2 regions of the Ectobacillus soli genome follow, and region 2 is predicted to be linked to the other one. Evidence: riboswitches for the same ligand, from Rfam matches in the RefSeq annotation. Region 2 holds a riboswitch; the other holds the start of a gene.

Region 1 (5,163 bases), 680 kb from region 2:
TAGAAATTAGTCATTACAATGAAATATCAACTTAAGTGATTGTTGTATATTTGTGTAGGCTACTACTTAGCATAAATTTGAAGTTAATGTAAAGATATGGAGTTATTCGCATGATTTTTGTAACAATTTTGTAATAATCAACTCCCTAATTGTATCATATTTATGTCTCTTTATGTAGTGAATAGGATGAAGAACAGAAATGTAGTTTAAGGCGAGGATATTATATAAAGAGAGGAGAGAAGAACAGCGTGTCTTCCCTCCTTTTTTGTTTATAATTTGTCAATATGGGCTAAAGCATTTGTGAAATCTTGTTGTAGATCTTCGTAGTTTTCTAATCCTACAGAGAGTCGTAAAAGACAGCGAGTTATACCACGTTTTTGACGTTCCTCTTCCTTCATCGCGGCGTGTGACATAGTGGCCGGATAGGAGAGAATGGATTCCACAGCTCCTAGACTAACTGCAAATACAGGCAATGTTATGTGTTCTAGAAAGGTTTGTAGTGCAGACTCATTTTTTAATTCAAATGAAAACACAGCACCAGGATGTTTTGCTTGTTTTTGCTGAATCTCATAACCGGTATGTTCTTTAAGGCCAGGATAATACACACATTTAATTTTTTCATGATGCTGTAAATAGGAAGCGAGTTTTTGGGCAGAATAGGCAGACTGTTCAAGCCGGACATGTAAGGTTTTCATACCTCGTAGTACAAGCCAACTATCATGGGGGCCTAGTATAGCACCAAAAGCATTTTGTAAAAAGGCAAGGCGTTCTCCTAGCTTTTCATCCTTTACAACAGCTAAACCTGCTGTAACATCGCTATGACCCGACAGAAACTTTGTAGCACTGTGCAGGACTACGTCTGCACCAAGAGTAAGAGGTTGCTGATATAACGGAGTCAAGAATGTATTATCAACGAATGTAAGAGCGCCATTCTTCTTTGCTAAACTGGAGATTGCTTGAATATCTGTAACCTTTAACAGCGGATTAGAAGGTGTTTCAACATAGAATAATTTTGTGTTTGGTAAGATGGCATCGGTAACAGCTTCTATATCTGTCATATCTACGAATGTATGTAAGATACCATAGCGAGATAAAACTTCTGTAATCATACGATACGTTCCACCATATACATCCTCCGAAATGACAACATGATCTCCTTTTGATAGTAATAAAAAGCTTGTCGAGATGGCTGCCATTCCTGATGAAAATGCAAAGCCTCTTGTCCCTTCTTCTAACTCAGCAATGGTTTCTTCTAACGCTTCTCTAGTAGGGTTGCCAGAACGACTATAATCGTATTTCCCAAACTCATTGACACTAGTTTGGTGAAATGTGCTTGTATTGTATATCGGTACACTCACTGCCCCTGTATGGGGGTCTACTTTGTGATTATTGTGAAGTAATAATGTTTGTACGGAATAGGATTCGGTCATGCTTCTACCTCCTTGTGAAGAGCAGCGAATGCTCTTTCTAGATCTGTCATTAAATCAGTGATATGTTCAATTCCTACTGAAAAACGTAATAGACGGTTACAAATTCCTCGTTGTGTTCGAATTTCAACAGGAATATCAGCATGCGTTTGTGTAGCAGGATAAGTTATTAAACTTTCCACTCCTCCAAGACTCTCAGCAAATGTAATTAGGGATATTGCTTGTAAGAATGGATTTATCCATTCTTCCCGTGCTAAACGGAATGAAAGCATACCTCCGCGTCCTGGATACAATACATCGGTTACTTCATTTGTTTTTTGTAAGTAGGATACTAATTGCTTCGCATTTTCTTCGTGTTTGTTCATTCGAAGAGATAATGTTTTCATACCGCGCATAAGAAGCCATGAGTCGAATGGACTTAATACTGCCCCTGAGGAATTGTGATAATAGGCTAGGGATTCGCATAATGTCTTTCCTTTTGCGACGATAAGACCGCTTAGCACGTCATTATGACCACCTAAATATTTGGTAGCGCTATGAACAACAATATCAGCACCAAGACGAAGAGGCTGCTGTAGAATAGGGGTGTAAAACGTATTATCAACGATGAGTAGCAGGTTATGCATATGAGCGATAGTAGCAATGGCCTCTATATCTGCAGTGTGCATAAGTGGATTTGTTGGAGTTTCCAGAAAAATGGCTTTCGTTTGTGGCGTAAGAGCTTTTTTTAGGTCAGAGAGATGCAATGTGTTAACGTATCTACATCGAATATTCCACTTTGCCTCATAATCCCGTAGTAAGCGAAAAGTTCCTCCATATAAGTCTTCTGAAACGATTAATTCATCTCCCGATTGAAATAGGGAAAGAAGCAGGGTAATGGCAGCCATGCCTGAGCTACAGGCAAAGCCTTGATCCCCTTCCTCTAATTCAGCAATTGCTTCTTCCACTATTTTGCGGGTAGGATTACCTGTGCGAATATAATCATAGCCACTTGACTGTCCAATGCCTTCGTGACGATAGGCGGTTGAAAAATAAACGGGAGGATTGACGGTTCCTGTCACGTCCTCACTTCTATTTCCGATTTGAGCGAGCTTTGTTTCTACAAATTTCATAGCTATCCCTCCTATAAAATAAAAAACCTTCTATAAGAAGAAGGTTTTAGTAACAGCACTTCTTCTTATCTGTCAAATTCAAAATGAATCTGCTGGAATTAGCACCTTGTTAACATAAGGTTAATGGTTGCTGAGGTGTCACTGGGCCAGTCCCTCTACCTCTCTTGATAAGAATATATGGAATTGTATAAAGTCTTTCTATAAAGTATATCAATATCGATAAAAAAGCAAACATTTTTTTGAATATTCGAAAGAAATAGTAAGAACCGTTACGTACGAAAATTATAAATTATTATTTTTTTCTGAAAATATATTGACGATTTAGCGTGACACGTGCTAAATTAATGGAAAATTGTATATTTACGATCTGGTAATTGTGAAACTCTTATCGAGAGTGGTGGAGGGATAGGCCCTATGAAGCCCAGCAACCTTCAAACAGGTGTTTGAAACGGTGCTACAACCTGCAAAACGATGGTTTTGCGTGATAAGAGGAGGAAAAATGTCCCCCTCTTCTTTTGTTGGAAGAGGGGGTTGTTTGGCTTGACGATAAGGAGCGTGGCAAATGGGCAACTTGAAAGAAAGACTTGGACAAGGAATATTGATTGGGGACGGAGCAATGGGCACGATGCTCCATTCATACGGTTTGCAGAGCTGCTTTGAGGAGTTAAATGTAACAGAGCCTGATCGAATTAGCGGTATTCATAGGCTTTATGTAGAAGCAGGAGCAGATGTGATTCAAACTCATACGTATGGTGCAAATGAAGGAAAGCTTCGTATGTATGGATTAGAAAATAATGTAAAGCAAATTAATCGTGCAGCGGTTCGGAATGCTCGAAAAGCAGCCGATTCGAATACGGTTGTACTGGGTACAATCGGTGGTATGAAACATATTGGATCAGTTATGACGACAGAGGTTGAACGAGAATTTATGCTCATGGAGCAAGCGAATACATTACTTGAGGAAGGGGTAGATGGACTTCTTCTGGAGACATTTTATGATGAGGTAGAGCTCTATCATGCACTTGGAGTATTACGTAAGGCTACGGATCTTCCAATTGTTGCGCAAGTAGCGTTACATGAAGCAGGACTTACACAAAGTGGTCGATATATTGAGCAAGTATTACTTGAATTGCAACAAAGGGGTGCTGATGTTGTAGGATTAAATTGTCATCTGGGACCTCTTCGCATGATTGAATCATTAGAAACCGTGTCCTTGCCAAATGAAGGATTCTTATCGGCATATCCGAATGCTGGGTTACCAAAGTATGATGATGGAAAGTATGTGTACGAAGGAACGGCAGATTATTTTGAACATATGGCAAAGGGGTTTATTGACCAAGGAGTTCGTCTTCTTGGTGGGTGCTGTGGTACGACTCCAGAGCATATTCGTGCTATGAGACATGCATTGGATGGACAATTGCCAATATATGAGAAACAGATTAAAGTTCGACCTACGCCTATTATTGTCACGCAGCCAGTTCCAGCAACTGATTCTAGTTTGTCAGAAAAGGCGAAACGTGAAACTACAGTCATTGTAGAGTTAGATCCGCCGAAGCAATTGGTAACGCAACGCTTTTTTGAAGGTGCAAAGGCATTAAAGCATGCGGGGGCAGATGCAATTACACTTGCTGACAATTCCCTAGCAAGTCCGCGTATTTCAAATATGGCAATGGGTGCGCTTTTGCGGCGATATGATATTCCTGTTCTTGCCCATTTAACATGCCGTGATCATAATTTAATTGGATTACATTCGCATTTACTAGGGTTATCTTCTTTAGGAATCCACGAAGTGTTAGCTTTAACTGGGGATCCAGCTAGAGTAGGTGATTTTCCGGGTGCTACATCTGTATTTGACGTTTCCTCATTCGAGTTAATTCGAATGATAAAGGAATTAAACGCGGGTCGCTCTCCATTAGGAAAATCTATTGGTGTTCCAACATCATTTTCTATAGGTGCTGCTTTTAACCCTAATGTTCGTCACTTCGATGCAGCAGTTCGAAGAATGGAGAAGAAAATCGAGGCGGGTGCAGATTATTTTTTAACGCAACCTATTTTTGATCGAGAAGTGTTAGTGAAAACATATGAGGCAGTTAAAGACTTTTCAACCCCTATTTTTATCGGAATTATGCCTCTCGTTAGTAAACGTAACGCTGACTTTCTCCACTATGAAGTACCAGGAATTACATTGCCTGAAGAAGTAAGAAAGCGGATGGATGGGCATCTAACTCCTGAGCAAGCGATGGAGGAAGGGCTAGCAATTGCAAAGGAGCTTATTGACGAGGCTAAAAAATTATTCAATGGCGTGTATATCATTACGCCGTTCCAAAAATTTGAAATGTCTGAATCATTGGTACGACATATAAAAACAGAGCAACGAGAAGGGGAGCAATTGCATGAAACGAATTGAAGAAGCGTTAGAGGAGCGAATTTTACTCCTTGACGGGGCAATGGGAACAATGATTCAACAAGCAGACTTAACTGCTGAAGATTTTGGCGGAGAAGATTTAGAAGGGTGTAATGAATATTTAGTGAAAACACGTCCCGATGTTATTTTAAACATTCACAAAGCTTATATAGATGCTGGGGCAGATATTATTGAAACGAATACATTTGGTGCGACAAAT
Region 2 (5,163 bases):
TCATACAGAGCAAGTGGATAAGTATTTTTATTCGGTGTATTACGTTACGGGTAAGCTGAACATTTCAAGCTATTATAATAATTTATTACAAACAATAAACAAGCAATTTAAGGCTGCTCAGTCTGCCCCATCATTTGTAGCAAGTCAAATCAGACAAAACCTTGATTTGCGTGTGAAAGTATCTCTCCCTGTCAAAGCAATTACTTCAAATGCGAATGATGTATCTTTTGATGGGAAGGATTTGGAATGGCAAATTGATCCTACTAGTGAAAATACAGTGACAATGGCGATTACTGTACCTAATGTTCAGCATATTGTAACGGCAGCTAGTATTGTTCTCGTTTTCTTAATTGCCCTTATCCTATTTATAAAACGAAGAACAGGGACGAAAAACCAAATTTCATGATGCAAGAGATAATGTGTTTAAAGTGCGCTCTTTCGGTCACTTATGCTATGCTTATTTGTGCATACACAATTGAAATGAGGGGAAACAAATGCTAAACCAAACGGCTATACCGCTTCGAACACTCGGAAAAACAGAATTGGAGATTTCCGCACTTGGTCTTGGATGTTGGCAATTTAGTAAAGGGAGCGGTATGGTAGGTCGGTTTTGGCCAGTTTTATCGCAGGACGACATTCGTAACATTGTCAAGACTAGTTTGCAAGGTGGAATCAATTGGTTTGATACCGCTGAAGTATATGGAAAAGGGCAGTCAGAGGAAGCATTAGCAGAAGCTTTGGTAATGCTTGGTGAAGAAGCAAAGGATGCTCTAGTTGCAACGAAGTGGTGGCCACTATTTCGATCTGCTAGTAGTATTACTGCTACAATCGATAATCGAATACATGCTTTAAAAGGCCGCACAATAGACTTGTATCAAATTCATCAACCCTATGCACTTTCAAATGTTCGCTCACAGTTAATTGCAATGGCTTCGCTCATAAAGGAAGGAAAAATCCGTTATGCAGGCGTAAGTAATTTTAATGAATCAAAAATGAGGGAAGCTCATACGGTTTTGCAGGAGTTCGGATACCCACTTGCCTCTAATCAGGTGAAGTATAGCTTACTTGATCGTCGCATTGAGAAAAACGGTATTATGGATGCTGCTAAAGAGCTAGGCATTACGATTATTGCGTATTCTCCACTTGAACAAGGAATATTATCGGGCAAGTTTCATAAAAATCCAGAACTTGTGAAAAAAATTACAGGACCTCGGAAATATTTATCCTATTTCAAACCTACAGGTCTTGCAAAAACAAAGCCACTCATTGATCTTCTAGATAAACTAGCTTTAGAATATAACGTAACAACCAGTCAAATTGCATTAAATTGGTTAATTCATTTTCACGGAGACACAGTGGTGGCGATTCCAGGAGCATCGAAGATTCGACATGCAGAGGAAAATATCGGGACGCTTGGATTCAAATTATCGGAACAGCATCTTAATGAGATAGATAGGATGTCAAAGCAGGTAACTGCCAATTAAAATCGGAATACGATTTAACGAAAGGCACCTACAAGGTGTTCTTTTTTTTATGCATATGATAAAATTCAGTAAAATCCGATAAAATTAATGGGTAAAAACTATTGACTTTCTTTTACAAAATTATTAGAATAAAGACACTCTACAAAATATAATAAATTTTCCGAATTCTTATCAAGAGAGGTGGAGGGACTGGCCCTATGATACCTCGGCAGCGGATTCTCTTTGAATACTGTGCTAATTCCAGCAAGCAAAAGTGCTTGGAAGATAAGAAGAGTTTATAAATGTTTTCATATTTTTGTTAACATTTCAACCTCTTTCTATTTTCTAGAAAGAGGTTTTTTATTTGTAGTAGGGGATTACTTCATGTAAAGAAGAGTTGAATTATTACATGTACATAAGCTTAAAAAAGCATGGATTACATCAACCTACCATAACCCTACTGCATATGAACTATGGAAAATAAAAACGAGTTAGAAGTATTATGAGGTTCACTCATGAAAGGAAAAGGGGATTAAACATGAAAAAACTATTATTCGTACTAGCTAGCATTCTACTAATTGTAACTGGATGCAGTAACAAAACATCTACTCCTGTAGAAAAAACAATTAAGGTGGGTATTAGTGGATCTGATACACGTGTTTGGGATTTTGTTAAAGAAAAAGCAAAAAAGGAAGGTATTAATATTGAAATCGTTAAGTTTTCAGATTATATCCAACCAAACCTTGCACTTAGCAATGGTGAAGTAGATGTGAATGCTTTTCAAACGGTAGCGTATTTCAATTCCTTTAAGAAAGATCGTAATCTAGATCTAACAGCAATTGGAACGACAGTACTCGCGCCTTTAGGCTTGTATTCTAAAAAAATAAAAAGTGTACAGGATTTGAAGAATGGGGATCAAATTGCAGTGCCGAATGACACAACAAATTTAGGACGTGGACTCATTCTTTTAGAAAAAGCAGGGCTTATAAAATTAAAGCAAGGCTTTGATGGTAAGGGTGGATTAGAAAATATTGTAGAAAACCCTAAAAATTTAAAAATAACTCCTGTGGCTGCAGGTCAAACTCCTCGTGCTATGGATGATGTTGCAGCTTCCATCATAAACAATGGTATTGCAGTTGATGCTGGATTTAACCCGAGCAAAGATCCGATTTTCAGGGAAGATCAAACGGCTAAACCATATATAAACATCATAGCAACGCAAACGAAGCGTAAAGATGATCCAACTTTGAAAAAGCTAGTAGCCATTTATCAAACAGAAGAGGTTGCGAATTTCATTAAAGAAACATATAAAGGGGCTCAAATTCCAACGTCTATTCCTGTAAAGGATATTGAAAACTTGTAAAAAGGGGATGCTGATATGTCTGTAATACAAGCGGAGGAACAGCGTAATAGAATTATTGAAAATATCAATAGAGCAGAAGCAGTATATATTGATACGAGTCATACTATCCACAATAATCCTGAAATTGGAAATCAAGAATATTTTGCTTCCCAAACCTTACTTGCTCTTTTAGAGCAGGCAGGGTTTGAAATCACAAAAGATATTGCAGGACATGAAACAGGTTTTATTGCAAGCAAGCAATCTGGTAAACCAGGTCCTACCCTTGGATATCTTGCTGAATACGATGCACTTCCTGGACTTGGTCATGCTTGCGGACACAATATTATAGGAACAACAAGTGTAGCAGCTGCAATTGCAGTAGCTGAGGTCATCGATGAGACCGGAGGAGAAATTGTTGTTTTTGGTACACCGGCAGAAGAGGGGGGACCAAATGGAAGTGCAAAGGGAAGTTATGTGAGTGCTGGATTATTCAAAGATGTGTCTGCATGTTTAATGATTCATCCTCATAATAAAACGTCGACAACGAGTGAATCGCTTGCAGTTAACCCATTTGATTTTCACTTTTACGGTGTCTCGGCTCACGCAGCTGCATGTCCGGAAAAAGGAATCAATGCATTAGATGCAGTTCTATCTTTATTTAATGGTATAAATGCGCTTCGTCAACAATTATCAGCTGATGTCCGTATTCACGGTATTATTACGAATGGCGGTGATGCACCTAATATTATTCCAGCCTACGCATCCGCACGTTTTTTCATTCGTGCAAACACCCGAGTAGCTTGCGAGAGAGTAACTGAAAAAGTGTTTAATATTGCAAAAGGAGCAGCGCTTGCTACCGGAGCAACCTTAAAAATCGAGCAAACCCAGAACAAAATTGATAATCTATTATTAAATTCTACGTTTGATGAAATTGTTGCTAATGAATTAGAGCAGCTAGGCGAGGTTGTTTTTCGTGATGGGAGAACGGGAATTGGATCTACAGATGCTGGCAATGTAAGTCAAGTAGTTCCTACCATTCATCCGTATATAAAAATAGGAAATGATAATTTAGTTGCTCATACAGATGCGTTTCGTGAGGCTGCTTGTTCCCAGCAAGGAGATCAGGCCTTGATTATAGGGGCAAAGGCGCTAGCCTTAACGGGATATCGATTACTCATTGATCGTGATTTGCTTCAAAAGATCCATGCTGAGTTTGAATTAAAAAAGCAAGCTGAGCAAATAGTACAGTAGGTTAATTGAAGTATTTATTTTTTCTATTCTAGTATTTACTTGCAAACAGAGAGGGGAAATAGTTATGAAATATGGATTTTGGCTTCCGATTTTTGGAGGATGGCTTCGCAATGTAGAGGACGAAAATATGCCGGCGACGTTTGAGTATGCAAAATCAGTAATACAATCTGGTGAAAAATGGGGGTTTGATGTTACTCTTATAGCAGAACTATATTTAAATGACATTAAAGGACCTGATCAGGATTCATTAGAAGCGTGGACAACAGCAGCAGCACTTGCAGCGGTAACCGAACGGATTGAAATTTTAACTGCTATTCGTCCTGGATACCACAACCCAGCAGTTATTGCAAAAATGGCAGCAAACATCGATCAAATATGTAACGGAAGATTTTCACTAAATATTGTGTCTGCATGGTGGGCAGAGGAAGCGCGTCAATACGGCGGTATATTTACAGAACATGATGAACGATATGATCGTACAAAAGAATTTGTAGATATTATAAAGGGACTATGGACAGAGGATACATTTAGTTATAATGGTAAGTATTATACGATTGAAAATGCTAAACTGTCTCCTAAGCCTGTTCAACGACCGTATCCACTCCTTTATGCAGGTGGAGAGAGTGAAAAAGGTAAGAATGTAATTGTAAATGGTACGGATGCATATGTAATGCATGGTGGCACTCCTGAAGAAATTGAAGTGAAAGTGGCTGATATGAAACTACGTCGTAAAAATGCGGGGAAACCACCGTTTGAAACATTTGGTATGGCAGCTTATGTTATTTGCCGTGATACACCAGAAGAAGCACAGGCTGAATTAGATCGTATTACGGATATTAAGGATTCTAGTGGTTATGCAGGTTACGATGATTTCGTAAGCAAATCTCATCTTGAACAACAAGTGAAGCTATATGATTATTCTGTTTCAAATCGTGGTTTGCGTCCGAATTTAATTGGAACCCCAGAGCAAATTGCTGATCAAATCCTAGCATTCGAACGTGTTGGAGTCGATCTTCTCATTCTTCAATTTTCGCCACAATTAGAAGAAATGCAACGTTTTTCAGAGCAAGTAATGCCAATTGTAGAAAAAAAACGAGCACAAGCGAT

What was found. A riboswitch is a leader RNA that binds a small molecule or an ion and turns the genes downstream of it on or off. The one in region 2 is predicted to bind S-adenosylmethionine.
Region 1: another riboswitch for S-adenosylmethionine. It lies ahead of ACAN53_RS02060 (methionine biosynthesis PLP-dependent protein); the one in region 2 lies ahead of ACAN53_RS05700 (MetQ/NlpA family ABC transporter substrate-binding protein).

The regions. Positions count from the first base shown of each region.
Region 1 is NZ_JBGJZM010000001.1:400,519-405,681, forward strand. Features, by position in the region: gene metC (cystathionine beta-lyase) at 270-1,430, opposite strand; gene ACAN53_RS02060 (methionine biosynthesis PLP-dependent protein) at 1,427-2,539, opposite strand; SAM riboswitch class I at 2,602-2,713, opposite strand; SAM riboswitch class I at 2,922-3,030, shown strand; gene ACAN53_RS02065 (bifunctional homocysteine S-methyltransferase/methylenetetrahydrofolate reductase) at 3,102-4,946, shown strand; gene metH (methionine synthase) at 4,933-5,163, shown strand, end outside.
Region 2 is NZ_JBGJZM010000001.1:1,079,949-1,085,111, forward strand. Features, by position in the region: gene ACAN53_RS05690 (hypothetical protein) at 1-406, shown strand, start outside; gene ACAN53_RS05695 (aldo/keto reductase) at 495-1,484, shown strand; SAM riboswitch class I at 1,650-1,755, shown strand; gene ACAN53_RS05700 (MetQ/NlpA family ABC transporter substrate-binding protein) at 2,002-2,826, shown strand; gene ACAN53_RS05705 (M20 family metallopeptidase) at 2,842-4,056, shown strand; gene ACAN53_RS05710 (LLM class flavin-dependent oxidoreductase) at 4,121-5,163, shown strand, end outside.